2 regions of the Thalassorhabdus alkalitolerans genome follow, and region 1 is predicted to be linked to the other one. Evidence: predicted binding sites of a transcription regulator. Region 1 holds the regulator's gene; the other holds the start of a gene.

What was found. Region 1 encodes NrdR, which represses ribonucleotide reductase genes. Its sites were predicted from a motif close to AACACNATATATNGTGTT; they were not measured.
Region 2: ACFPU1_RS10990 (vitamin B12-dependent ribonucleotide reductase) is a predicted target of NrdR. The motif match lies at 8,269-8,286, and genes of this name have one in related genera.

Annotation. Positions count from the first base shown of each region.
Region 1 is NZ_JBHSOZ010000003.1:1,057,223-1,069,449, reverse strand. It holds gene ACFPU1_RS08025 (glyceraldehyde-3-phosphate dehydrogenase) at 150-1,178, shown strand; gene speD (adenosylmethionine decarboxylase) at 1,486-1,869, shown strand; gene nrdR (transcriptional regulator NrdR) at 2,062-2,529, shown strand; gene ACFPU1_RS08010 (replication initiation and membrane attachment family protein) at 2,652-4,100, shown strand; gene dnaI (primosomal protein DnaI) at 4,100-5,035, shown strand; gene ACFPU1_RS08000 (NAD(P)/FAD-dependent oxidoreductase) at 5,167-6,264, opposite strand; gene mqnC (cyclic dehypoxanthinyl futalosine synthase) at 6,653-7,762, shown strand; partial or broken gene ACFPU1_RS07990 (transposase) at 8,166-8,676, opposite strand; gene ytxC (sporulation protein YtxC) at 8,887-9,759, shown strand; T-box leader at 9,838-10,066, shown strand; gene thrS (threonine--tRNA ligase) at 10,179-12,125, shown strand.
Region 2 is NZ_JBHSOZ010000005.1:37,207-49,433, forward strand. It holds gene efp (elongation factor P) at 1-194, opposite strand, end outside; gene ACFPU1_RS10960 (M24 family metallopeptidase) at 254-1,321, opposite strand; gene ACFPU1_RS10965 (YqhR family membrane protein) at 1,547-2,035, opposite strand; gene ACFPU1_RS10970 (SA1362 family protein) at 2,531-2,926, shown strand; gene ACFPU1_RS10975 (phosphatase PAP2 family protein) at 3,039-3,887, shown strand; gene ACFPU1_RS10980 (patatin-like phospholipase family protein) at 3,927-4,814, opposite strand; gene mntR (transcriptional regulator MntR) at 4,992-5,426, opposite strand; gene ACFPU1_RS10990 (vitamin B12-dependent ribonucleotide reductase) at 5,604-8,162, opposite strand; gene dat (D-amino-acid transaminase) at 8,644-9,477, shown strand; gene ACFPU1_RS11000 (lipoate--protein ligase family protein) at 9,522-10,355, opposite strand; gene ACFPU1_RS11005 (rhodanese-like domain-containing protein) at 10,527-10,910, shown strand; gene gcvPB (aminomethyl-transferring glycine dehydrogenase subunit GcvPB) at 11,049-12,227, opposite strand, start outside.

The DNA of each region.
Region 1 (12,227 bases):
GTTTCTTTACATATCTCGCTTCAGAAAAAATGGTCATCTTTATTGTACCGTTTTCATAAAAACTATAGTACGATGAAACCTCTTTGTGTTATACTAATTTTAACAAAAGGTTATTTAGTATATCACAAATAACAGAGGAGGCTTCCTTTATGACGGTTAAGGTAGCAGTAAATGGGTTTGGAAGAATTGGAAGAATGGTTTTTAGAAAAGCAATCCTTGATGACAAATTAGATATGGTGGCCATTAACGCAAGTTATCCTGCGGAAACATTAGCCCACCTTTTAAAATATGATACGATTCACGGCGTTTTTAATGCGGAGGTAATTGCGAAAGACGATAAATTATTTATAAACGGAAAAGAAATTGTACTTCTTCAAAAGCGTGATCCAAAAGAGCTTCCTTGGAAGGAGCTTGGTGTGGATATCGTTATTGAAGCAACCGGGAAGTTCAAGTCAAAAGAAACAGCTGGGCTTCATATTGAAGCAGGAGCAAAAAAAGTCATTATTACAGCCCCTGGAAAAAATGAAGATGTAACGATCGTAATGGGTGTAAACGAAGAAGACTATAACCCTGAAAAACATGATGTTGTGTCCAATGCATCCTGCACGACTAACTGCCTGGCACCTGTCGTAAAAGTACTGGAAAAACAATTTGGAATTGAAACAGGAATGATGACTACCGTACATTCTTATACAAATGACCAAAAGAACATTGATAATCCTCACAAGGATTTAAGAAGAGCAAGAGCCTGCGGCCAGTCAATCATCCCTACTTCTACAGGGGCTGCTAAAGCACTTTCTAAAGTCCTTCCTGAACTTGAAGGGAAAATGAATGGCATGGCTTTAAGAGTCCCGACTCCTAACGTCTCTCTTGTTGACTTAGTTGTCGACTTGAAAAAGAATGTAACAGTCGAAGAGGTAAACAAGGCATTTGAAACAGCTGCAAACGGTGAATTGAAAGGAATACTCGCTTTCAACAATGATCCTCTTGTTTCTGTTGATTATAATGGAAATGAAAACTCCTCCATTATCGATGGCCTGTCTACAATGGTAATGAATGACAAACAAGTAAAGGTGCTTGCATGGTATGACAATGAGTGGGGATATTCCTGCCGGGTTGTTGATCTAGTGAATCATGTAGCGAACGGAATTAATAAAACATCACCGGTTGGGGCATAAATATACAAAGAGCATCAGGAAGCCTGGTGCTCTTTTGCTGATTTTCTGCATAATCATCCATTATAAGAAAATGAAGTAAAACGTAAGAATAAGGAGAAATTTAAAGATAATATAAAAATATCATTACGTTATTGCAAAAATTGAGTAAAGGAAGTATACTAAATTTCGTGAACTTCGACTAAGCTGTATAAGGAACTGTTGTTACTGAAAGGGTTAGGGCCTCTGAGAACTAACTTTCCCCCGTAGTAACGATTTCCTCCATGCTTGAGTATGCATGAAGTATTTTTAAATGAGGGGGATGCCGCTTATGGATACAATGGGAAGACATGTCATTGCGGAACTTTGGGGTTGCAGTATTGAGAAATTAAACGACTTAAATTATATTGAACAGGTCTTTGTAGATGCAGCTTTACGGGCAGGTGCAGAAGTAAGAGAAGTGGCTTTTCATAAATTTGCTCCACACGGTGTGAGCGGGGTGGTAATTATTTCTGAATCCCATCTTACAATACACAGCTTTCCAGAACATGGGTATGCAAGCATTGATGTATACACATGTGGAGATCGCATCGATCCAAATGTGGCTTCCAATTATATTTCTGAAGCGCTCGGTGCAGAGACTCAAGAAGTAGTAGAAGTCCCAAGAGGAATGGGACCTGTACAAGTAAAGAAGCCAATCGCAAAAGTATTATAAATTAAAAGGGGTGCCTTCGTGGCACCCTTTTTCATATTTTTCCTTACATATGAAAAAGTTGTCTAACTGCAATAGAAAATGGTTGTGTTTGCTTCCTTTCCAAACCTCTTGTATGAATGATATGATAGTATGAAGAGAAATGGAGAAGAAGGTCACCTGGGTAGCACCCAGGGTCAAACTGGAGATGATGTTATGCTTTGTCCAGCATGCCATTCAAACGCAACCAGAGTGTTGGACTCAAGGCCAAGCAATGAAGGCCGTTCAATTCGCCGCCGAAGAGAATGTGAATCCTGCCACTACCGTTTTACGACTTTTGAAGTGGTTGAAGAACTTCCCTTGATCGTAGTCAAAAAAGGCGGGGAAAGAGAAGAGTTCAGCAGGGAAAAGATTCTTCGCGGGTTGATAAGAGCCTGTGAGAAGCGTCCGGTTGCGCTTGAAACATTGGAAGAAATAGTAAATGACGTAGAGAAACAATTACGAGGAGACGGAAAATCAGAAGTGATGAGTGAAGAAATTGGAGAGCTGGTTATGGAAAGACTGGCTTCAGTGGACGATGTCGCTTATGTAAGGTTTGCTTCTGTGTACCGTCAATTTAAAGATATTAATGTATTTATTAATGAACTTAAGGAATTAATTAACAAGGATGAAAAAAAAGAGTAAGACGACGGAGCTTAGGGCGCACCGCTTTAGCTCCTTTTTTTGTATGTCATACTTTTTCATAGATGCAATAATAAATTTATATAACAAGCTTTCAGTGAAAGGAATAAATAAGGGGGAGGAACATGAGCTGGCATTGGAAAGAGCTACTTCCTATCGACCGCTATTGTGTCCGAACAGATGAAAAGCCATGCGAAGGAGATCAAAAAGTATTAAGTCTTTTATATCAGCCTTTAATCGGTTCCATGGCAGTAAGTCTGTACATGACACTTGCGAGCAAACTGGAGAAAGATTCCTACTGGAGCGATGAGTCAAACCATCAAGAGCTGATGCTGGTAATGGGAGCCGCGTTAAACCAGATATTTGAGGAAAGGCGAAAACTGGAAGGGATAGGTTTGCTCCGAACCTATAAGCAAGCTGAAGAAGGTTCATCACTGTTTATCTATGAGCTGCAGGCTCCAATGTCTCCCAAGCAATTTTTTCAAAATGACGTGCTTAGTGTTTTCCTTTACAATAGATTAGGAAAAGAGAAGTACCGAAAGACGAGAGACCGTTTTATGTTAGATACGATAGATGAATCCTCGTGCACGGAAATTACGTCTTCTTTTAACGAAGTATTTGCATCCTTGCATCATTCAGAAATGGTATTGCAAAATCAGGAAGCACAAGAAATGATCATGGCAGAAGAAAAGGGAAAAGGCTTTGCTCAGCGCCCGTCAGGAAAGGATCCATTTCTGGATCAAAGCAGCTTTGACTTTGAGCTTCTTAAAGCAGACTTGCCGGCATTTATCAAGACAGAAGACATACTCAGTGAAGAAGCCAAAGATGCGATTGCCCGTCTGGCTTTTGTATATCGGCTTGGTCCCTTAGAGATGAGCAAGCTGATTCAACAGTCTCTTGTTGGCGGGGAAACGTTGGAAATTAGTGAACTAAGGAAGAAGGTTCAGGACTGGTATCGTTTTGAGTATGGTCCTGAGCCGCCTGCTTTAGCATATCGAACCCATCCTGCCAAACATCGAATAATGGAAGAAAAAGAGCCTGTAACAGAGGAAGAAAAGATGATTCACTTTTATGAATCGACTTCTCCGGTGATGCTCCTTGAAAGCATATCAGACGGGGCAAAGGTGCCCCTTGCTGATATTAAAATTGTAGAATCATTAATCCTGGAGTACCGCCTGCAGCCTGGTGTGGTAAATGTCCTTATTGATTATGTAATGAAAACAAACAATATGAAGCTTAACAAAACCTTAATCCAAAAGATAGCAGGTCACTGGTCGCGTAAGCAATTAAACACGGTGAAAGAGGCCATGAACCTGGCTAAGGAAGAAAACAAATCGAAAAAAGCGTTAGCTGAAAAAGCAAACACAAAGCAAGGTGCTGCCTCAGGAAACAGTCGTCCTTATCGTCCGCAAGTTCGTAAAGACAAACTGCCTAAATGGCTGACGGAGGAGCAAGAATCCAAGGAAAAGGTTTCGACAGATTCTGGTCGAAAAGAAATGGAAATCGAAAAGCAGCGTTTTGAAGAGATGATGAGAAAAAGGCATGAGAACCGTAAGAATAGAGGTGAATCATAATGAATTCCATCCGGTCAGCTCTTGAAAATATGATGAAGGATCAAAAATGGGAAAACCGGTATGATCGTCTTAAGCAGGATGTTTACCAATATTCCCGAGTCCAGGAGTTCTTACGAAAGAATGAGGAGATCCCGGAAAAAGAGCTTGAGAACAATATCGGAAAATTATATGAGTTTAAAAAAGAGTGGGAAAACTGTGATGCATGTCCTGGTCTTGACCATTGCCCAAACCTTCTAACTGGGTATCAGCCGGCACTTTTTACGGAAAGAGGGAAGCTGGAAATCAGATATAACTCTTGCCAGCTGAAGCAGCGGGAGGATGAACGTAAACGACTGCAAAAATTGATCAAAAGCCTGTATGTACCAAGAGACATTTTAGATGCTACCTTTGAACAAGTAGAACAGGATCATGACACCAGATTGACTGCTAGTAATGCAGCCCTGGCCTTTGCATTAAATGCTCAGCCTGGAGAAAACGGCAGAGGGTTATATTTATACGGAAAGTTTGGAGTAGGCAAAACCTATTTAATGGGAGCAGTAATGAATGAACTGGCTCAGCGGCATATTGCAAGCATGATTGTGTATGTGCCCGATTTCTTCAGGGAGATGAAGCAATCAGTTTCTGATGGGACAGTTCAGGAAAAGCTCGATGAAGTGAAAAGAGCTCCTGTTCTAATATTGGATGACATTGGCGCGGAAACCATGTCCGGCTGGGTGAGGGATGATATTTTAGGTGTGATATTACATTATCGAATGATGGAAAAGCTTCCAACCTTATTCACATCTAATTATGATTACGAAGAGCTTGAAGAGCATTTAGCCTATTCCCAAAAGGGCGGAATTGAACAGTTAAAGGCAAAGAGAATCATGGAAAGAATTAAACCGTTAACCACTCCAGTTTTTATTGAAGGAAAGAATCGAAGAGAATATAGCTGACATCCCACATTAATTTGAGCTTTCCAGAGGAAAATGGGAAGGAGCTGTTAAGATTTTTTTCTTAACAGCTCTTTTACATAGGCAGCGATGGGAAGACTAGCTGAAAACAGCCGTTGTTCCGGATAATGTTTTTATTTTCGAGACAGATTTGCTGTTTTCACCAGGGGAGCGGCAAGCATAGATGCTACCTTTGCTGAATTTAACTTACTGTTTATTGCTTTTTCAAATAAACGAGTGCCGGCAATTTTTGTTAGACGGTCGTATCCTTTGTTATCCAATTGTTCCCAGGCTCTTCTAAGAACTAAGGAACGATAGTAACTTTTTCGCAAAGGCTTTGTTAATTCCTCGTATTTCCCTTCGCCAATAATATCCTGGGCAGCATAGATCCCTGTCAGAATAGAAGAAAATTGTCCAAAACCGAGAAATGGCATAACGCTTCCAAAGCAATTTCCAGTAAGGAAGGTGTTTCCTATTCTGGGGTATTGGCATATCCCAAGCTTGTAATGATTCACCTCAAATCTGTCCTTCATCACTAGATCCTGTTTCAGATCCTTGGCTGCTTTATCGTGAAACCTTGATAGTAAAGCATGTGAATCATATGTGGTTGTTGATTTATATTCAGGGTACCCAAGTGCCATATGGGCTTCATCCCTGGAAAATGGAATAATATAGGCGTAGGAAAGTGGTGAAATGTTGTTATCCAGCCATATCATAGGAGTACCAGGATCAAAGTTTCCCGATATCATTCCACCAGTAAGGGTGACATTTATGTCATTTTGAAATTCAGAGATATCCATTGCATAATCAGCATCCCCTGTTGCTAAAATGACATGGGTATAACCTTGTACTAAATCTTTATAGGAGCAGGTTGAGTGAAAACGTACAGGGGTTTTTACTTGTTCTTCCAACTGCTTTTCTAAAGAGTAAGAAGTCCTTCCTCTTTTAATGGTGTGTCCAAAATGCCCGTGGATTTCAGCTTGCTTCTCCGGAGAAGTAATAATAATTTTATTAATATGTGATTCGGGTTTTATGTAAATATTATGACTTTCCGCTAAGTAAGTAATGCAATCGTTAACAGGAGTTAATAAATTTAAAAATATCTCACCGTTTACAAAACGATCTCCTGCTTCTCCTCTTTTTTCATAAATATCAAAAGGAATCCCATTTCTTTCGAGAATAATAGCACTGGTTAGTCCCGAGACTCCCGCCCCCATAATTGCGACTTTCATTAATGGCCTCCTTGTACTCTTGCTCTTTATTGCCCCCTTAGGCTTAACGATTTTCTTCTAGCTTATTCTTTATTATTTTCGTAAATTTGAATAACTACTTATACCTGATTAAAAGCAGGAAGTATTTCTATAAAACGGATTTAGTTTGTACATTAAGGGCTTATAGTTGAGTCTTCTCCTATTTATCTTAAAAGAGACAGAAAGGACGTTTATATGAAAATGTCTTGTTTTCTCTGTTAGGTAATCTTCACGTTTTTGTGATACGATTAACGTAATGTTCACATAACCATTACTACTATTGATCAGATTTCCATAGAAGGCTCCATACCCAGCCTTTTCCTTGCCGGGCTGGAGATACAATCAATGTAAGCAGTTGGGGGAATGAAAGATGAGTATAGATGCAATTTTAGAAAAAGCTGTAAACGGAGAGCGTTTGACTCAAGAAGATGCGGTTCGTTTATATGAGAGTGATGAAATTGAAAAAATGGGAGCAGCAGCTAATGAAGTGACGAAAAAGTGGCATCCCGAACCTATCACAACGTTTGTGATTGGGAGGAATGTCAATTACACCAATTTCTGTGATACGTACTGCCGTTTTTGCGCTTTTTATAGAGCACCCGGTTCCTCTGAAGGATACGTATTAAGCGATGAAGAAATTTTCCAAAAAATCCAGGAAACCCAGGACGTTAATGGAACTGAAATTTTAATGCAAGGCGGCACAAACCCGGACCTTCCATTTAGTTATTACACTGACCTTCTTCGTAATATTAAGAAACGTTTCCCAGGAATAACTATGCATTCTTTTTCTCCTGCGGAGATTTTTAAAATGGTTGAAGTTTCTGGTCTGACTCTTGAAGAGGTTTTAAGAGATCTTCATGAAGCAGGCCTGGATTCAGTCCCTGGCGGAGGCGCAGAGATTCTTACCGAAGAAACTCGCAAAAAGGTCAGCAGACTGAAGTGTACCCACGATCAGTGGCTTGAATGCATGAAAACCGTAAAGAAAGTTGGTATGCATGGGACAGCGACAATGGTAATAGGATTAGGGGAATCTAATGAAGAAAGAGCTCTTCATTTGCAAAGAATCCGTGATGCACAGGACGAAGCCGATTGTTTCCTGGCTTTCATTTCCTGGACATTCCAGCCAGATAATACAAATATGAAGGGTGAGAAAATCACTCCTGAAGGTTATTTAAAGAATGTAGCTATCTCTCGCCTGTTCCTTGATAATATTGCTAATTTCCAGTCCTCTTGGGTTACAATGGGGCCAGAAGTCGGAAAGAGATCTCTTGAATTCGGCTGTAATGATTTTGGAAGTACAATGATGGAGGAAAACGTTGTTTCAGCAGCTGGAACAACTCACAAAGTAAATACTAATGAAATCCTTCAGCTTATCAGAGAAGCAGGGAAAATCCCGGCTCAGCGTGATACAAAGTATAATACTCTTAAAGTCTTTGAAGGAGACCAGTCTGCTGAGAAAGATTTCATTATGCAAAACTAACGAAAAGAGGCTGGGACAAAACTGAGCTAAATAGAAGGGCCTTCACCGCGGGTGAGGGCCCTTACTTAGTTCTGTTGATTGTTCAAAAGTACACTCGCTTGCACCTAAAGGTACAAGTGCGACATCCGTTCAATCCTCATTTCATTCGCTTTCACGGTGTCTTCTATGCCGCAGGCAAGGCTTCAGCTAGCCGGGGTGAAACCCCCGGCGGATCTTCAACTCTTGCTTTTCCCGCAGGCGTCTCGTGATGTTTGAACAATCAACGTATATGTACACAAAAAAACGCCTATTCAGGCGCTAAGACTGTCGAGGGAGGAACCCACGCTTTTCTAAAGCGTGGGTTCCTAATGTTTTGGAGAGTCTTCCAGCCATTTTATTTGCTCTAAAAATACAAAAACACCCCTTAGCTGGCTGTGAGGTGGTTGGCGATCTTCTTTATATTCTGCGCTGTGGCTGTCATCAGCACCCGTTCCGATGCCCTTTCAAGCTGCGCAACCGGCAGTAGCGAAGCCCGTGGAGCTGTTTAGCGTCCGCGAAGCTTCGCTCAATCGTTCTTTTCTCTTTTTATAAATCGTCTTTCCTTCTTTGGAAAGTCTGTGTTCCCTGACTTTCTCTTTACTTTCTTCCCAAACATGCCGGGTAAGAACTTTTTTGTGATTCTGAGCGTTAGTACATTTAGTAAGTAAAGGACAGTTTACACATATTTTTGGATCAGAGTGATATTGACGATAGCCTTCACGGTTCCTGGTCGAATAAGTCAGGGTAATCCCATTTGGACATGTATAGGTATTGGATTCTTTATTGTATGTATATTTCCATTTTGGCATATATCTCTTCTTAGGCTTAAAGCGACGGTGAGCGATAACACCCATGGTGTTCCGTTCTTCTATTCCTTTGCATAACGGCATTGTCAATGGGCGGACGACCGTTGTCTTCACTGTAGTAGGGCTTGACTTTGTCATATATAAGGGACAGGGCTGTGAAAAAGCCTTTCTAAAACGAAGGGAGATTGAGTTCAAAAAAAACGGCATGTTCCTCAGCATGTCCCCATATGTATATAACAGGAACCAAGACTGTACATACGAGAGGATGACTGGAGCCTATGGGGGCAAGGAGGTATTAACATGTTTTCAATCATGTTTAATTGTAGAGAAGAGAGCAGTCACGTATACAATCTATTCGAAAAAGCAGTATCTGAGTTTGAGGAAAGAGGATTAAATATAGGAAGTGTAACAAAAAAGGAAAGCACTCTGTTTTGGTCCTATAATGGAACAAAAGAAGAATGGGAACATGGGATTCTTCCATATATTTCAGCTGTACTCACTAAGCATGTTGTAGATACAAAGGAGTCTGAATGGCTTCTTACAAACATTCAGGACGTCTTTTTATACAACGATGTGGAAGTAGCTGCCGAAATTTTGGAGATGGCTTTTTCCGTTCTGGACGGAAAAAAAGCCGAAATGCCGGTTTATTCCCATTTTTACCATAGAGAATGTTTTATTTATCAGCCTCTGCTGGAGGATTTGAGAAAAAATAAACAGCTGCAGTGGGAACCTTTCCTGACGTTTAGAATCGGGAAGTACTTTTCCTGTCTTCTACACGCCCTTGAATGTGCAATTGATGAGTATAAATGGGAACAAGAATATCAGACAATGGTTGAAAGTTTTCGGGATTTCGTTAATAGAACGGTCCCGGCCGTACCGGTGGTTCACCTGGTGTACGGTGAAAAGGTGAGATTTTTTGATGAAAACTATAATGAAATTACTACACAAATGAGGATGCGCTGTCTCGTTAAAGACTTGGTATTTGAGAAAGAACTTCTCCCGGAAGAAATGGTTATCAGTCCTCTTGTCAGCATGGCGCCGGAACTGCTGCATATTTATAGTAACTCGGACGAACACGGAGTCATTAAAACATTGCAGGCTGTATTTCAGGAAAGGGTAAAAGTATACCCTCTTCATTTCATGAGCAGTCTGAATTTAAAGCAAATTCAGTAAGGGACATGAATTTCACTTCAGAATTGTGCTTGATTTTATTTTTTAATCTCTCTATAATTACTACCATAATGAATGACGGGAAATGTAAGGAAGAGGACAAGAGAGGTAATGTACGGATGACAGAGAGGGAAGCCTGTGGCTGGAAGCTTCCTATCGCGGAATTGCTTCTTACCACCTCTGAACATCAGCAGGGAACAGACTGTCTTAGTAACTGCTGACGCCTGCCAGGCGTTATCTGGTCTTAAGCTGCTTATTTAATTAGAAAGCGGAAAAAAGGGTGGAACCACGGGCCACACTCGTCCCTTATGAGGGAGGAGTGTTTTTTTGTGTCTGAAAATCTTTCTTTTCCCTTTCAATTGTTGAGCAAATACCTAATTTCCCAGTCCGCGTATGTGAACGATTTAAGAGGAGTGAAGAGAATGTCTGAACAAGTGAAAATTACCTTTCCAGACGGTACTGTAAAAGAATTTGAACAGGGAGTAACAACAGAGGAAATTGCCTCTTCCATCAGCCCAGGTCTGAAAAAGCAGGCTGTAGCTGGTAAATTAAGCGGCCAGGAGATTGATTTACGTACCCCTATAAAAGAGGACGGGGAAATTGAAATCATTACTCTGAAGAACAAGGAAGGAATAGAAATTCTTCGTCACAGTACAGCTCACCTTATGGCTCAGGCTCTAAAGCGTTTATATAAAGATGTGAAGCTTGGTGTAGGACCAGTCATAGAAAATGGCTTTTACTATGATATTGATATGCCTGAAACCATTCACCCAGAGGATCTTCCCAAAATAGAAAAAGAGATGCAAAAAATCATTGATGAAAATCATGAAATTATACGTAAGGAAGTGTCCAGGGAAGAAGCAAAGGAAATGTACCGGGAACTCGGTGATGACCTGAAGCTTGAGCTGATTGATGCAATTCCTCAAGGAGAGACTGTGACGATTTATGAACAGGGTGAATTCTTTGATTTGTGCCGGGGTGTCCATGTGCCAAGTACCGGGAAACTAAAGAAATTTAAGCTGATGAATATATCTGGTGCCTATTGGCGCGGAGACAGCAACAATAAGATGCTGCAGCGTGTATATGGGACTGCTTTTCCAAAGCAGAATGAGCTTGATGAGTATTTGAAAATGATTGAAGAAGCAAAAGAAAGAGATCACCGTAAGCTTGGGAAAGAACTTGATATCTTTGCCGTCAGTCAAAAAGTAGGACAAGGTCTCCCTCTTTGGCTTCCAAAAGGAGCTACGGTCCGCAGAGTAATTGAACGCTACATCGTTGACTTGGAAGAGCGATTAGGCTACGAACATGTGTATACGCCTGTACTGGGAAGCGTAGAGCTTTACAAAACCTCAGGCCACTGGGATCACTATCAAGATGACATGTTTCCTACTATGGAGATGGATAACGAAGACTTAGTCCTGCGCCCAATGAATTGTCCTCACCATATGATGATTTATAAGAACCAGCTTCACAGTTACCGTAACCTTCCAGTCCGAATCGCCGAGCTTGGTACGATGCATCGCCATGAGATGTCAGGTGCTCTTGCCGGACTCCAGAGAGTCAGGGCCATGACATTGAATGATGCTCATATCTTCTGCCGGCCGGACCAGTTGAAAGATGAATTTGTACGGGTAGTTGAACTTGTCCAAAACGTATATAAAGACTTTGGTATTGAGGATTACTATTTCCGTCTTTCCTATCGCGATCCGGAAGATAAAGAAAAGTATGTGGATAATGATGAAATGTGGACAAAGTCCCAGGCTCTTCTTAAGGAAGCAATGGATGATATGAACGTGGAATACGTGGAAGCAGAAGGAGAAGCGGCATTTTATGGACCCAAGCTTGATGTGCAAGTGAAAACGGCTTTAGGGAAAGATGAAACGCTCTCTACCGTACAGTTAGATTTCCATCTGCCGAATCGTTTTGACTTAACATATATTGGTGAAGATGGCCAGGAACATCGTCCTGTTGTTATCCATCGCGGGGTAGTATCAACCATGGAACGTTTTGTTGCTTTCTTAATTGAAGAGTACAAAGGCGCATTTCCAACGTGGCTTGCTCCAGTGCAAGCAAAGGTGATTCCAGTATCTGCCCAGGTTCATATGGAATATGCCAAACAGGTAGAGGATAAGCTGCGTCAAGCCGGAGTGCGGGTAGAAGTGGATACAAGAGATGAAAAAATCGGTTATAAAATCCGTGAAGCTCAAATGAAGAAAGTGCCTTATATGCTTGTCCTCGGAGATAAAGAGATTGAGGCTGAAGGTGTTAATGTACGCAAATATGGTGAGCAAAAATCTGAGTCAGTTTCATTAAAACAGTTTATAGAAAAAATCACTACTGAGATTTCCGATCGTTCAAAAAAACAATAAAAATATACTTGATTTATGTGACAGATTAAGATAATATATTTTCTTGGGACATCATTCCCTATTGAACCCATTGAAATTAGAAATGAATTGACACCTTCAGTT
Region 2 (12,227 bases), on a different contig from region 1:
ATGTGCGCTTTTTCTACTTTCTCACCAGCTCTGAACGTCTTCTCCTGTATCGCTCCTGTGCGAAGGTTACGCAGCTTAGAACGAACGAAAGCCGCCCCTTTTCCAGGCTTGACATGCTGAAAATCAACAACCTGCCATATTCCATTATCCACTTCAATTGTTAGTCCTGTTTTAAAATCATTAACTGAAATCATCTATGAATTCCTCCATGTTTAAATATTCGCTTATTGCATAATATACTACATAACCTTTGTTACTCTCCTAATATAATCAGTTCTTTTGGGGAATGGGTAAGAGAACGGTTTCCATTCTCCGTGATTACTATATCATCTTCAATGCGTGTGCCCCCAAGACCAGCCACATATATACCAGGCTCCACTGTGACAACCATACCTGGTGTTAATTCCTTATTGCCTTTAGGAGATAGTCTGGGCTCTTCGTGAACCTCCATCCCTAGTCCATGGCCGAGCCCATGACCAAATTTGTCTCCAAACCCATTTTTCTTTATATGCTCTCGTGCAACAGAATCGGCTTCGACACCTGTCATGCCCGGTTTGATCTCTTCCATTGCCTTCAGCTGGGCTTCATAGACTGTCTGATATATTTTCTTTAACTCCTCATCAGGCTCACCGACAGCAACTGTTCTGGTGATATCTGAACAATAGCCTTTGTAATAAGCACCAAAGTCTAATGTAACAAGCTCTCCACTTTGAATTTTCTTTTCGCTTGCTACACCGTGGGGCAGAGCACTTCTTTCACCTGAAGCAACAATGATGTCAAAAGAAGAGGAATCGGCACCTTTTTTCCGCATAAAGAATTCTAATTCGTTGCTTACCTCTATCTCTGTAACTCCAGGCCTTATGTAAGTAGTAATATGATCAAAAGCAGCGTCGGCAATGTTAGCTGCTTCTGCTAAAATGTTCAGCTCTTCTTCGTTTTTATTTAAGCGAAGTTCTTCTATGATACCTGAAACCGGGACTAACGTTCTGCTTACTTTGCTTTTATACAGCTCATATTCTTGATATGTGGTTTGATGTTTTTCGAAACCCAGCTTTTTAATACCTAATTCGTTTGCCTTTTCTCCGATCATTTCAGGCATGGAAGCCTTATGCTCGACTATATCATACCCTTTCACTTGAGCCTGGGCCTGTTCAGTGTACCTGAAGTCAGTAATAAAGACAGCGCCCTTTTCAGAAATCAACACTGCTCCGGCTGTTCCTGTAAATCCTGTTAGATAACGTCTGTTTACAGCACTCGTTACTAACAAGCCATCGATTTCTTGTGCCTGCAGGCCTTTTCTTACCTTTTCCAATCTTTTCATTATTGTCCTCCTCTGCTATAGCCGCCATGCCAGCCGACCGTGAAGAATATGATGTAGCTGCAGTTATAATAAGGAAACAAATCTTATGAATTAATAAATAGAATTAGGAAGCCGTTAATTCAGCTAAGGGTATCCGCTGCGTATGATTTGTAGGCAGACTCACGCCATGCCAGTGCTCAGTGAACACCCTTTATTCTATCACAGGGTTTATTATTTGAATAGATGTCAGGAGCTCTCCTTCATCGTTGTATATTCATAAGAGATTGAATAACCGATAAACACTCCATACAGAATGTACAGGCATATATTGGTGGCTATCGTATTAAAATCTAATAAGGGAAGCGGCTTTAGACCAGGAAACAGAGGATTTAAAATATAAAAAACTAAAAGCCATAATACAAAACCATATATCATGCCTGGTATGAGAGAATCCCATTTTTGAAAGATCACCTTATAAAGGTAAGCACTTAGTATAGAGAGTAATCCGATCACGAGAATACCAATCCACTGACCAAGATACCCATTTTTCCAATCCCCTAATGCCCATGGCATTAAAACAAGCGCAGGGCCTACACGGGAGAAATTTAAAAAGAAGGCTATGTAGCCTATGATGCTCCATATGATCCCACCGCATATCCCGATAAGAGCTACTTTACTCATGTAAGATAGAGACTCATCTGTGTCATTGTTTCTTGTTTTCTGCGCATTTGCCATTTCTATCACCTCTCCCTGTAGTATTGCTTACAGTTCATTCTTTCATTCTAAAAAGAGCAGGAATGTAAAAGGAATTAATGGTGTATTTTCATGAGAATAGGGAAAGATAATTTGTAAGGTTCATTATATTTTGCTCCCTGTATATCAAAGCAATAGAAACATAGGTAATGCCGCTTATTAATATAGAGGAATCAGAATTAATGATGTAGAATATAAACTATAAGAACTTCCCTTCAAACTTTTTTCCAGTTGTATATGTACTTAATGTTGATTTATTTCCTTTAACCCACTATTTTTCATAAGTTCTTCTTTTAATTTTCAGGCAAAACGGGAAGTGAAATATAAGAATCAGTTTAAGAATAGAAATGTAAACTTTGATGTTCTTTATAACATGTGAATATTTTCCTTACACTGTCTCCATTATATAAATACAAGAGGTTTCCTGCTTCCAAAAATTACCGCTAGCAGTATTAATATTTCCGGAGGTGATGAAAGGTGTCCAGACTTACTGCCCATCCTGTCTTAATTGTTATCTTTGGTCTCGCTGCCCTGGGTCTTGGTTATCAACTTATCACTAATCCTTTAGGCTTACTTACCTACCTCCTCGTTGGTGCAGCCGTAGCAGTGGGTATCTACTTCCTATTTACCAGAGTCATCCTTAAACGGATGAGCATGAATCAATATCAAGCTCAAGCCCGACCCAGCGCGTACGGCGGTAAATCAGCAGCTGGTGCAAAAGGCAAAGGGGCTCCTAATAACCGCCCTACACCCATTAAACAAAAATCGCAAAAAAAACGACCTGCCCGTGCGGTAAACAAACGGCGAAATGACCATAACTTAAAGGTGATTGAGGGGAAAAAGAACAGAAAAAAGAATCGGGCACTCTTTTAACAAAGTGCCCGATTCTTTTTTCTTATGTTTATGGTTTTGCAAAATAGTTAATATATCCAAAGCGTCTTAGAAAAAGTAAGAATTGTACTTGTGTCGGGGAGGAGGAGTCGGCATGCTACAGGTAGAAGCAACGGTATCAGAATGGTTTCAGCAATTGCAAAATCCAGTCTTTGACTGGTTGACATCTGTAATATCTTTACTGGCAAGTGAATGGTTTTACGTATTAATCATACCGCTTATATTCTGGATGTTTGATAAACACCTGGGGTTTCGGCTGCTTTACGTGTATTCTTTTTCCATGTACTTGCATGTGTTTCTTAACCAGATTATTATAATCGACCGTCCTGCCGCTGGAATTCAAGGGAACGGGCTTTCCACGTTTCCAAGCGGGCCTGTTCAGGCTGCTACGACATTTTGGGGGTATCTTATTCCAGAAGTCGCCAGGCGCTCGTTTTCTCTGCTGGCAGTCCTTATGATAGGCATCATCTCTTTTGTCACCTTATACACGGGAGCACACCTGCTTTTTGACGTACTCGGTGCTGTCTTGATTGGTTCCTTTATTGTCTACGCCGCTTATCGGTCTCTTGATTGGGTTGGGGGAATGCCTGATCCTTTCCGTTTTTCTTTTTCTCTTGTATTGCCATGTGCTCTCTTGCTTTTATTTCCTGAATCTGCTCACTATGCGGGGCTATTGCTTGGAACAGGCATTGGTTTTTCATTTGAACAGGTTAAAGTGAGAATGCTGATTTCTCCTCACTGGTCCAGGAAGTTTCTAGCAGCCATAGTTGGATTGACTGGTTTGTTTCTAATCGTGTACATTGGCACTTTCCTCTCACCAACTGTGCTTATCCACTTTCTTCATTTTACTTTTTTAGGGCTTTGGATCACTTTAATAGCACCGTATCTTTTTGTGCGTCTCCGCCTATTTGAACAGGATGGAAAGATTTATATGGATTCCTGAAATGGAGTAACGCAGCCAGCCCCCTCACTGATGAGGGGGCTATATCCATTCCTTGAGAAACAATTTCGTTTTCATCTTTCCTGCCTCCATTAATTTCTTTTTCATAATTTCATCAATGTGAAAGTCAGTAGCCTTTATTTGATGAACCGGAATGAAAACAATATTTTTTGCATGAGTTTTCGTGATATACCGCATGTCGTGAGCATTTCTCATTGTTTCAAAAAGAGACTGGTACATATCAAAGGCATTGCGGATTTTTTTCTCCCGAATTTCTTCCAGACTTGGTGTCAGCTGAAACCCTATTACCGGGCGAACGGGTTTGTCTCCTGCTTTTTTTATAAATATCCAGATAGGGAAATTACTAAGTAACCCTCCGTCCACTACTATACTGGGTTCTCTGCCCTTCCCGTAAAGCTTAACCGGTTTAAAAAAGTATGGGAGACTGCAGCTCATCCTCACTGCACGAGCTACTGAAAATGTTTCAGGAATAACTCCATAAAGTGGGAGGTCATCCGGCAGAACCAGCAGGCGTCCTTTTGTCAGATCAGAGGCAATGATTTTTAAGCTGCCATCCGGCAGGTCTCCAAACGTTTTTATGCCTTTTGCTTCTAAGCATCTATCAATCCACTTCTCCAATTCGTCTCCTTTATATAGGCCGAGTTTCCAGTAAACTGATATCCACTTCCATAAGGGTACCTTATTTTGTAACCAGGTTTCATCCAAAAACGTCTTCAAGTCCACGCTATTTAGAAGCTGTAAAATTTCTTCGCTTGTATAACCTGCTTTAATGAAGCTGGCTGTAATAGCGCCTGCACTTGTGCCGGCAAGCCGCTGAAAACAATATCCCCGTTCTTCAACAACCTGGATCGCGCCAATAAAAGCAAAGGCTTTTGCTCCTCCGCCTGCAAAGACACCGTCGATATTCATTCTTCCCCCCTCCTCTCAACAATCCTATGCAAAGGTAAGGGGAAGAAGTACGAAATTCATCGTATTTCTTACCTGTTTGTCCTTTCTTGTCTCTTTAAATTGCCCTGCTTTCCTCTAGAGCCTCCCCTGACAGAACAAAAAAGTGAGCAGCCTGGTTATATAGCTGCTCACTTTAGATTACTCGTTTTCTTCACTTATTTCGTTCTTGCGCTGGACTTCCCTTAATGCTTCTATCCTTGTCTGCTGCTCTTGAAAATACTGAACCAAGTCACCGATGCGGTCAATAGCATCCCAGCTTAAATGATGTTCAATGCCTTCTACATCAGTATAAATATTTTCCCCTTCTACCCCTATAATCCTGAGAAAATCTTCCAATAACTCGTGTCGGTACACCAGACGCTTGCCTACTTTTTTTCCTTTTGGGGTTAATACAAGCCCTCTATACTTTTCATAAATTAAATATTCTTTTTTATCAAGCTTTTGTACCATTTTCGTTACCGAAGAAGGGTGTACTTCCAGGTTATCGGCTATATCAGAAACCCGGGCATATCCTTTTTCCTCGATCAGCTGGTATATTCTTTCTAAGTAATCTTCCATACTTGGTGTAGGCATAAAATATCCTCCAATGCTCGACCTGGCGTTATGCGAAAAAAAATTGCACTATGATTATTGTACACCATCTACTTTTCTTTCACAATACAAGCAGAGCCTTGAAAATAGAAGCAGTTCTATTGTTTCCCAAGGGAAACATTTTTTCCAAAAAAGAAGCCGGGGATCACCCCAGCTTCCTTACAATCCACATTTCAGTTGCGCTCCACAGTTGGTGCACGTGTTGCATCCCCCTACATCCTCAACGGTACCTTCCCGGCATACAGGACAAGTATCTCCTATTTCATTTCCGATGTTCACTGTAGTTGAACGCACGTCCTTGATGGTATCCACAAGAACGACTTTGCCTTCATTTTCTTTTTTCTCGTTTTCATTCTCTTTGTCAAATGTATTCTCTTCTGCTTTCAAGGAAAGAACTTGAGCATCACGGCTGCCGTCTACATAGACTGTGCCGCCTTTTGCTCCGCCTTTGTAAAGTCTTTCATACACTTTTTGAACCTGTTCGACAGTGTAACCTCTTGGCGCGTTAACCGTTTTAGAAAGAGAACTGTCCACCCACCTTTGGATCACACACTGAACATCCGCATGAGCTTCAGGCTCAAGCTCCATTGCTGACACGAAGAAATCCGGCAGGTCAGTTGAATCAGCATCAGGATTACGATCCAAGTACTCTTGCACTATCTCCGCATTCACCTCTATAAACTTGCCAAGACGCCCGCTGCGGTAATATTTAAAAGAGAAATAAGGCTCTAATCCTGTGCTTACTCCTACCATCGTTCCTGTGCTTCCTGTAGGAGCTACAGTGAGAAGGTGTGAGTTTCGTATACCGTGCTCCAGAACGCCCTGCCTGATATCTTCAGGCATATTCTTCATGTACCCTGTATTGATAAAGGCTGTGCGCAATTGTTTTGTCTGCTCTTCTGTTTCACCAACAAGGTAAGGAAAGCTGCCTTTTTCCTTTGCTAATTCGATGCTTGTACGATAGGCGGTAGTAGCAATGGTTTCAAAAATCTGATCAATCAGCTGGTTTCCTTCTTCTGATCCATAAACGGTCTCCGCATAGATCAAGAGGTCATGAAGACCCATGACACCAAGCCCGATTCGTCTTTCTCCCTTTGCCTGCCTAGTATTCTCTTCAAGAAAGTAAGGTGTGGCATCTATGACGTTATCCTGCATTCGTACACCGGTTTCCACCGTTTCTTTAAGCTTGGCAAAGTCAACTTTGCTGTTTTCTTTATCTGCCATTTCCGCAAGATTAACAGCTGCCAGGTTACAGACAGAGTAAGGGGCAAGGGGCTGTTCTCCGCAAGGATTTGTCGCCACAACTTTCTGTCCATAGCTTTGGGCATTTGTCTGTTCATTTGCATTATCGATAAAGAAAATTCCCGGCTCAGCTGAGTAAGTCGCACAAATGTTAATCAGCTTCCATAATTCTCTGGCTTTGATGGTGCGGTAGGACTTTACGTTGTGACCCATTTTTTCCCATTCTCTTACATCACCGATGCTTTGCCAGTTCTCATTGTAAGCCGCCATTTCTTCCTCATTATAGTTTTCAACGTCAGGAAAGCGCAGGGTATAGGTGCTGTCACTTTCAACAGCTTCCATAAACTCCTTTGTCAAGCATACTGAAATGTTTGCACCCGTAAGAAATTCTGGGTTATTTACACTGTATGTTCCCCCAGTATGCAGCTTTTCTTCTGCTTCCTGGATAACCTTATTATCGAACCCGCCTTGGCCAGGAATACTTTTATAATTGAGAATACTTTGGTACATCGCATCTTCAACTTCTGTAAGCGGGGTAAATTTAAGCTTTTCTTTTACCAGGCTCTGTATCTGCTCATCCTCTGTATGTTCAAGCAAGAAACGTAAAATACGAGGATTTTGCATTTTTGAAATAATGAATTCCAAAATATCAGGATGCCAATCTGAAAGCATGATCATCTGAGCGCCTCGTCTTGATCCTCCCTGCTCTACTAAGTGAGTGAGCTTAGCGATATCATCAAGCCATGATACAGATCCGGAAGACTTCCCATTTACTCCCCGGGCGAGTGTATTTCTTGGACGAAGGGTAGAACCATTCGTTCCAACTCCGCCGCCGCGGCTCATGATCTCCATTACTTGCTTACGATGCTCTGATATCCCTTCACGAGAGTCCTCCATAAATGGCATAACATAGCAATTAAAATAAGTAACATCCGTTTCTGCCCCAGCTCCATACAGGACCCGTCCAGCCGGAATAAAATTCATATGAACTAACTGTTTATAAAAGTCTTGGAATGATTTCTTTTTCTTTTCTTCTGTTGTTTCTACTGAAGCAAGGCCTGTAGCATTACGTTTAGCAATTTGTTCGTAGAATATTTCTAAAGGCTTTTCAATAGAATCCAGAGACCTGCTGACTATTCCTGTCTCCGCCTCTTCCCCGTCCAGTACCCCAAGGAATTCTTTGTCTACCTGTATCTTCGCTTTATGGGCTTCCCAATCAAGCTCTTCAACAAATCCAAACCCTCTGGCCGGAAACTTAGGATCTTCTTTCACGGTTAAGACAACAAAGTCCCCTGTCTTGAGCGTTTTTTTCTCTGTATCTTTAAATGTATATCTGTCTAGCATGACAAGGCGGGAAACTCCCTTTTTTGTCATCGTCATGTCATTAGTTATCTTGTGTACTTGTGGAAACTGTTCGATGTCTTCATTTAATTTCTTTACATCAATTTTCCTTACATCCTGCATTGTTGTTGCCATGTGCAGTCCTCCTCTTCCCTTCTAAGGATTCGACAAAATCTCCCCATTACTTTCTCTCGTTCAGGAATTGAATTCTGTTTTCCTACTTTACCATACAAACAGCCGAATTCCAATATATTGTGTACAGTTTTTCTTATTCCCCACTATATATGGTAAATAAACAAAAAAAAGAAACCTTTGTCAACTAGGGAAGAAAGAGAAAAACAAAGCAAAAAAGAGGAATCATAGAGGAAATTGTCAAAATCCGCGGAATTTCATTTTTTTATTTTAAGTTTTATTTATGATTACAGTACTGTTCTTTCAGCTTCGCCCTGTAAATACGGGCTGTTTGCTGCCAAGCTGACATCATCATTCAATCGCTGTCCTTACAAAGCCTTGTATGCATCATTCAAACCGGCTCTATCACATTTTTTTTAAATGAATCCATTGTTTTTGTTTATTAAAAAAATGGTAAACTATAAGTTGTAAAGGAGGTTTTCATATGACCTATGTAATCATACAAGATGAACTTGTCCATCGACAAGATGCGACTATCTCTTTTGACGACCGGGGCTACTATTTTGGCGATGGGATCTACGAAGTCATCCCTGTTTATAATGGCCGGCCCTTTGCGTTAAATGAACACTTTCAACGTTTTTTAGAAAGTGCTCAAAAGATCGACATGCCCCTGGCTGCTCCTGTCGATAAAATTAAAAGCCTGGCTTGTTCTCTGATTGAACAAAACAATCTGGACAATGGGTATGTCTACATACAAATGACGCGAGGTGTAGCGGAACGCAACCATTTATATGAGCGTGATCTGACGTCGTTTCTGACGGGTTTTACTAAAGAAATGACCTTTCCAAGGGACAAGCACAACGGCATCTCTTTATATGCAACCGAAGACATCCGCTGGCTGCGCTGCGATATCAAAACCCTCAATCTCCTGGGCAATATCATGGCCAAAAGAAAAGCTGCTGATCACAACTGTGAGGAAGCACTGCAGCACCGCGGTGATGTCGTGACTGAAGGCTCTTCGAGCAATATCTTTATGGTAAAAAACAAAAATATTTACACTCATCCAGCAAATAACTTTATTTTAAATGGCATCACACGCCAGGTTGTCATCAGCCTGGCTGGAGACCTTAAATATAATGTTATTGAAGAAGCTTTTTCCCTCGATGATATCGAACAGGCTGATGAGGTATTTATCACTAGCACAAGTGCCGAAGTTACACCGGTCAGTAAAATTCAGGGAACGATTGAAAGTTCCTACCTTGTCGGCCCGGTCGCCAAAACGCTTCAAGAAGCATTTTACCGGACAACAAACTTATAAATGGGAAAAGAAAGAGAGGCTTAAAAAGAAGCCTCCATTTCTTTTTATTTACGAAATGTCCAATCATCTGATTTATATTTCTCTGCAAGCTCTAATACTTCCTGATGCTCTTCACTGCTTAATTTATAAGGCTCTAGGTTGATTTGTAAGCCTTTTTCAAAGCCATATTTAAAGGCCTTGCTAACTTCCTCCAGGGTAACAGGTTCATCTTTTAGTTCGTTGATTGCTACTGCCTTTTTCTTAAACGCCTTTTGCATACGCTCTCTTACACGCTCGCTAGGATAATTGAATACATCGAAAAGCATATCTTCATCATAGTCCAGAATAATGGAGCCGTGCTGTAAGATGACACCTTTTTGCCTTGTTTGGGCGCTTCCGGCAATCTTTCTTCCTTCCACCACCAGCTCGTACCAGGAAGGGGCGTCAAAACAAACAGCTGAACGAGGACTTTTTAATTCCTCTTCTTCTGCTTTTGTGCGGGGCACTGCAAAATAAGCTTCTAGCCCAAGTCTTTTAAATCCTTGAAGAATGCCTTCTGAAATCACGCGATAGGCTTCAGTTACCGTAGCAGGCATTTCAGGATGCTCCTCTGAAACAATTACACTGTATGTTAATTCTTTATCATGAAGCACACCACGTCCGCCCGTAGGACGGCGAACCAATCCCAGGTTATGATGTCTTACTGCTTCCAGGTTAATTTCTTTATGTACCTTTTGAAAATAGCCAACAGATAGCGTTGGAGGATCCCATTCATAAAAACGGACAACCGGAGGAATCTTGCCACTGCTGTGCCATTGAAGAAGCTTTTCGTCCAGAGCCATATTATAAGAAGGGGATTGCTTGCCAGAATCTATAAAGTACCATGTTTCTTTTTCCATTATATACCCTCTTCCTTTCAATTAACCTGCAAAACATAGTCTATCAAAAGCGCCAAAAAAACAAAAGAATGTTTAATCAGTGGTACAAATTGCAAATTTTGTTTTGCGTAAAGGAACAATCCTTATTATAATACATCATGTAACCTTGTCTAGGGCAAAAGGGGTGAAAAAATGATTACGTGGATTTTATGGGGGGTTTTACTAGGTATCCTTGCTTTTATGCTGGGACGCCGCTTAGTCAGCCCTAAATATTTAACGGAGCTCGATCAGGAAGAATTCCGCAGCGGTTACCGTAAAGCTCAGCTGATTGACGTGCGGGAACCGAAAGAATATAACGGTGGCCATATTCTTGGGGCTAGAAATATACCTCTCTCTCAGTTAAAGCACCGTATTACAGAAATTCGTACAGACCAGCCTGTTTACCTGTATTGTCAGTCTGGAAGCCGCAGCAGACAAGCAGCACGGACAATTCGCAAGCAAAGAGACATGAAGGACCTTTACCACTTGAAAAAAGGCTTCAGAAAATGGACAGGAAAGATCAAAAAGAAAAATTAATAAATAAAGAGTATATACAGTCAGTGTAAAAAACCCTATTGTCAGTCTTCCTTTGACAATAGGGTTTCTTTACATGCGCCTGGCTCTTTACTCGTTGAATGAAACCAGCCTCTTTTTAAATTTGATAACTCAATAACCCTACATGTTTTTCTCGTACCGAAGGATAGGTGTTCTTGCAGCCCTCGTTTCATCTAAACGGTTGACCACAGTATTAAACGGTGCTTCCTGAACTTTTTCTGGTTCCTCTTTTACTTCATTTGCGATTTGAATCATGGCTTCTGCAAATTCATCTAACGTTTCTTTCGCTTCTGTTTCCGTCGGTTCTATCATCATGCATTCTTCCACATTGATTGGAAAATAAATCGTCGGCGGGTGATAGCCAAAATCCAGAAGACGCTTGGCTATATCCAGTGTACGCACTCCCAGCTTTTTTTGAGACCTTCCCGACAAAACAAATTCATGCATGCAGTGGCGATTATAAGGAAGGTCAAAATGAGGCTCAAGCTTTCTCATTAAGTAGTTTGCATTTAATACCGCATATTCAGAAACCTTCCTTAGACCCTCTGCCCCCATCGTGCGAATATAAGCATAAGCTCGTACGTTGATCCCGAAATTCCCGTAATAAGGTTTAACTCTTCCAATCGCATCCGGTCGGTTATACTCCCAGGTGTAATGATCTTCTTCTTTTATGAGAAGAGGCTTAGGGAGGTATGGCACCAGGTCTTCTTTTACACCTACCGGTCCGCTTCCAGGACCGCCTCCGCCATGAGGGCCGGTAAATGTCTTGTGGAGATTCAAATGCACCACATCAAATCCCATGTCTCCAGGTCTGGCAATTCCCAAAATGGCATTTGAATTTGCTCCGTCATAATACAGCTTCCCGCCGGCTTCGTGAACTACTCTTGCCATTTCTTCAATATTTTCTTCAAATAGGCCCAGGGTGTTTGGATTCGTCAGCATAAGAGCAGCTGTATCTTCACCCGTCACTTCTCGAAGATGCTCAAGGTCAACAAGACCTCTTTCATCCGTCTTTACTGTGACAGCTTCAAATCCTGCTACTGTCGCTGATGCCGGGTTTGTTCCATGGGCTGAATCTGGCACTATCACTTTATTACGATGAGCTTCTCCCTTTGCTTCATGATAAGCCCTGATCATCATTAAGCCCGTCCATTCCCCGTGAGCACCGGCAGCTGGCTGCAGGGTCACTTCATCCATTCCGGTAATTTCAGCTAATGATGTTTGAAGGTTATACATGAGCTCCATAGCTCCCTGCACCTGTTCTACTGGCTGATATGGATGAATGTGAGCAAAACCAGG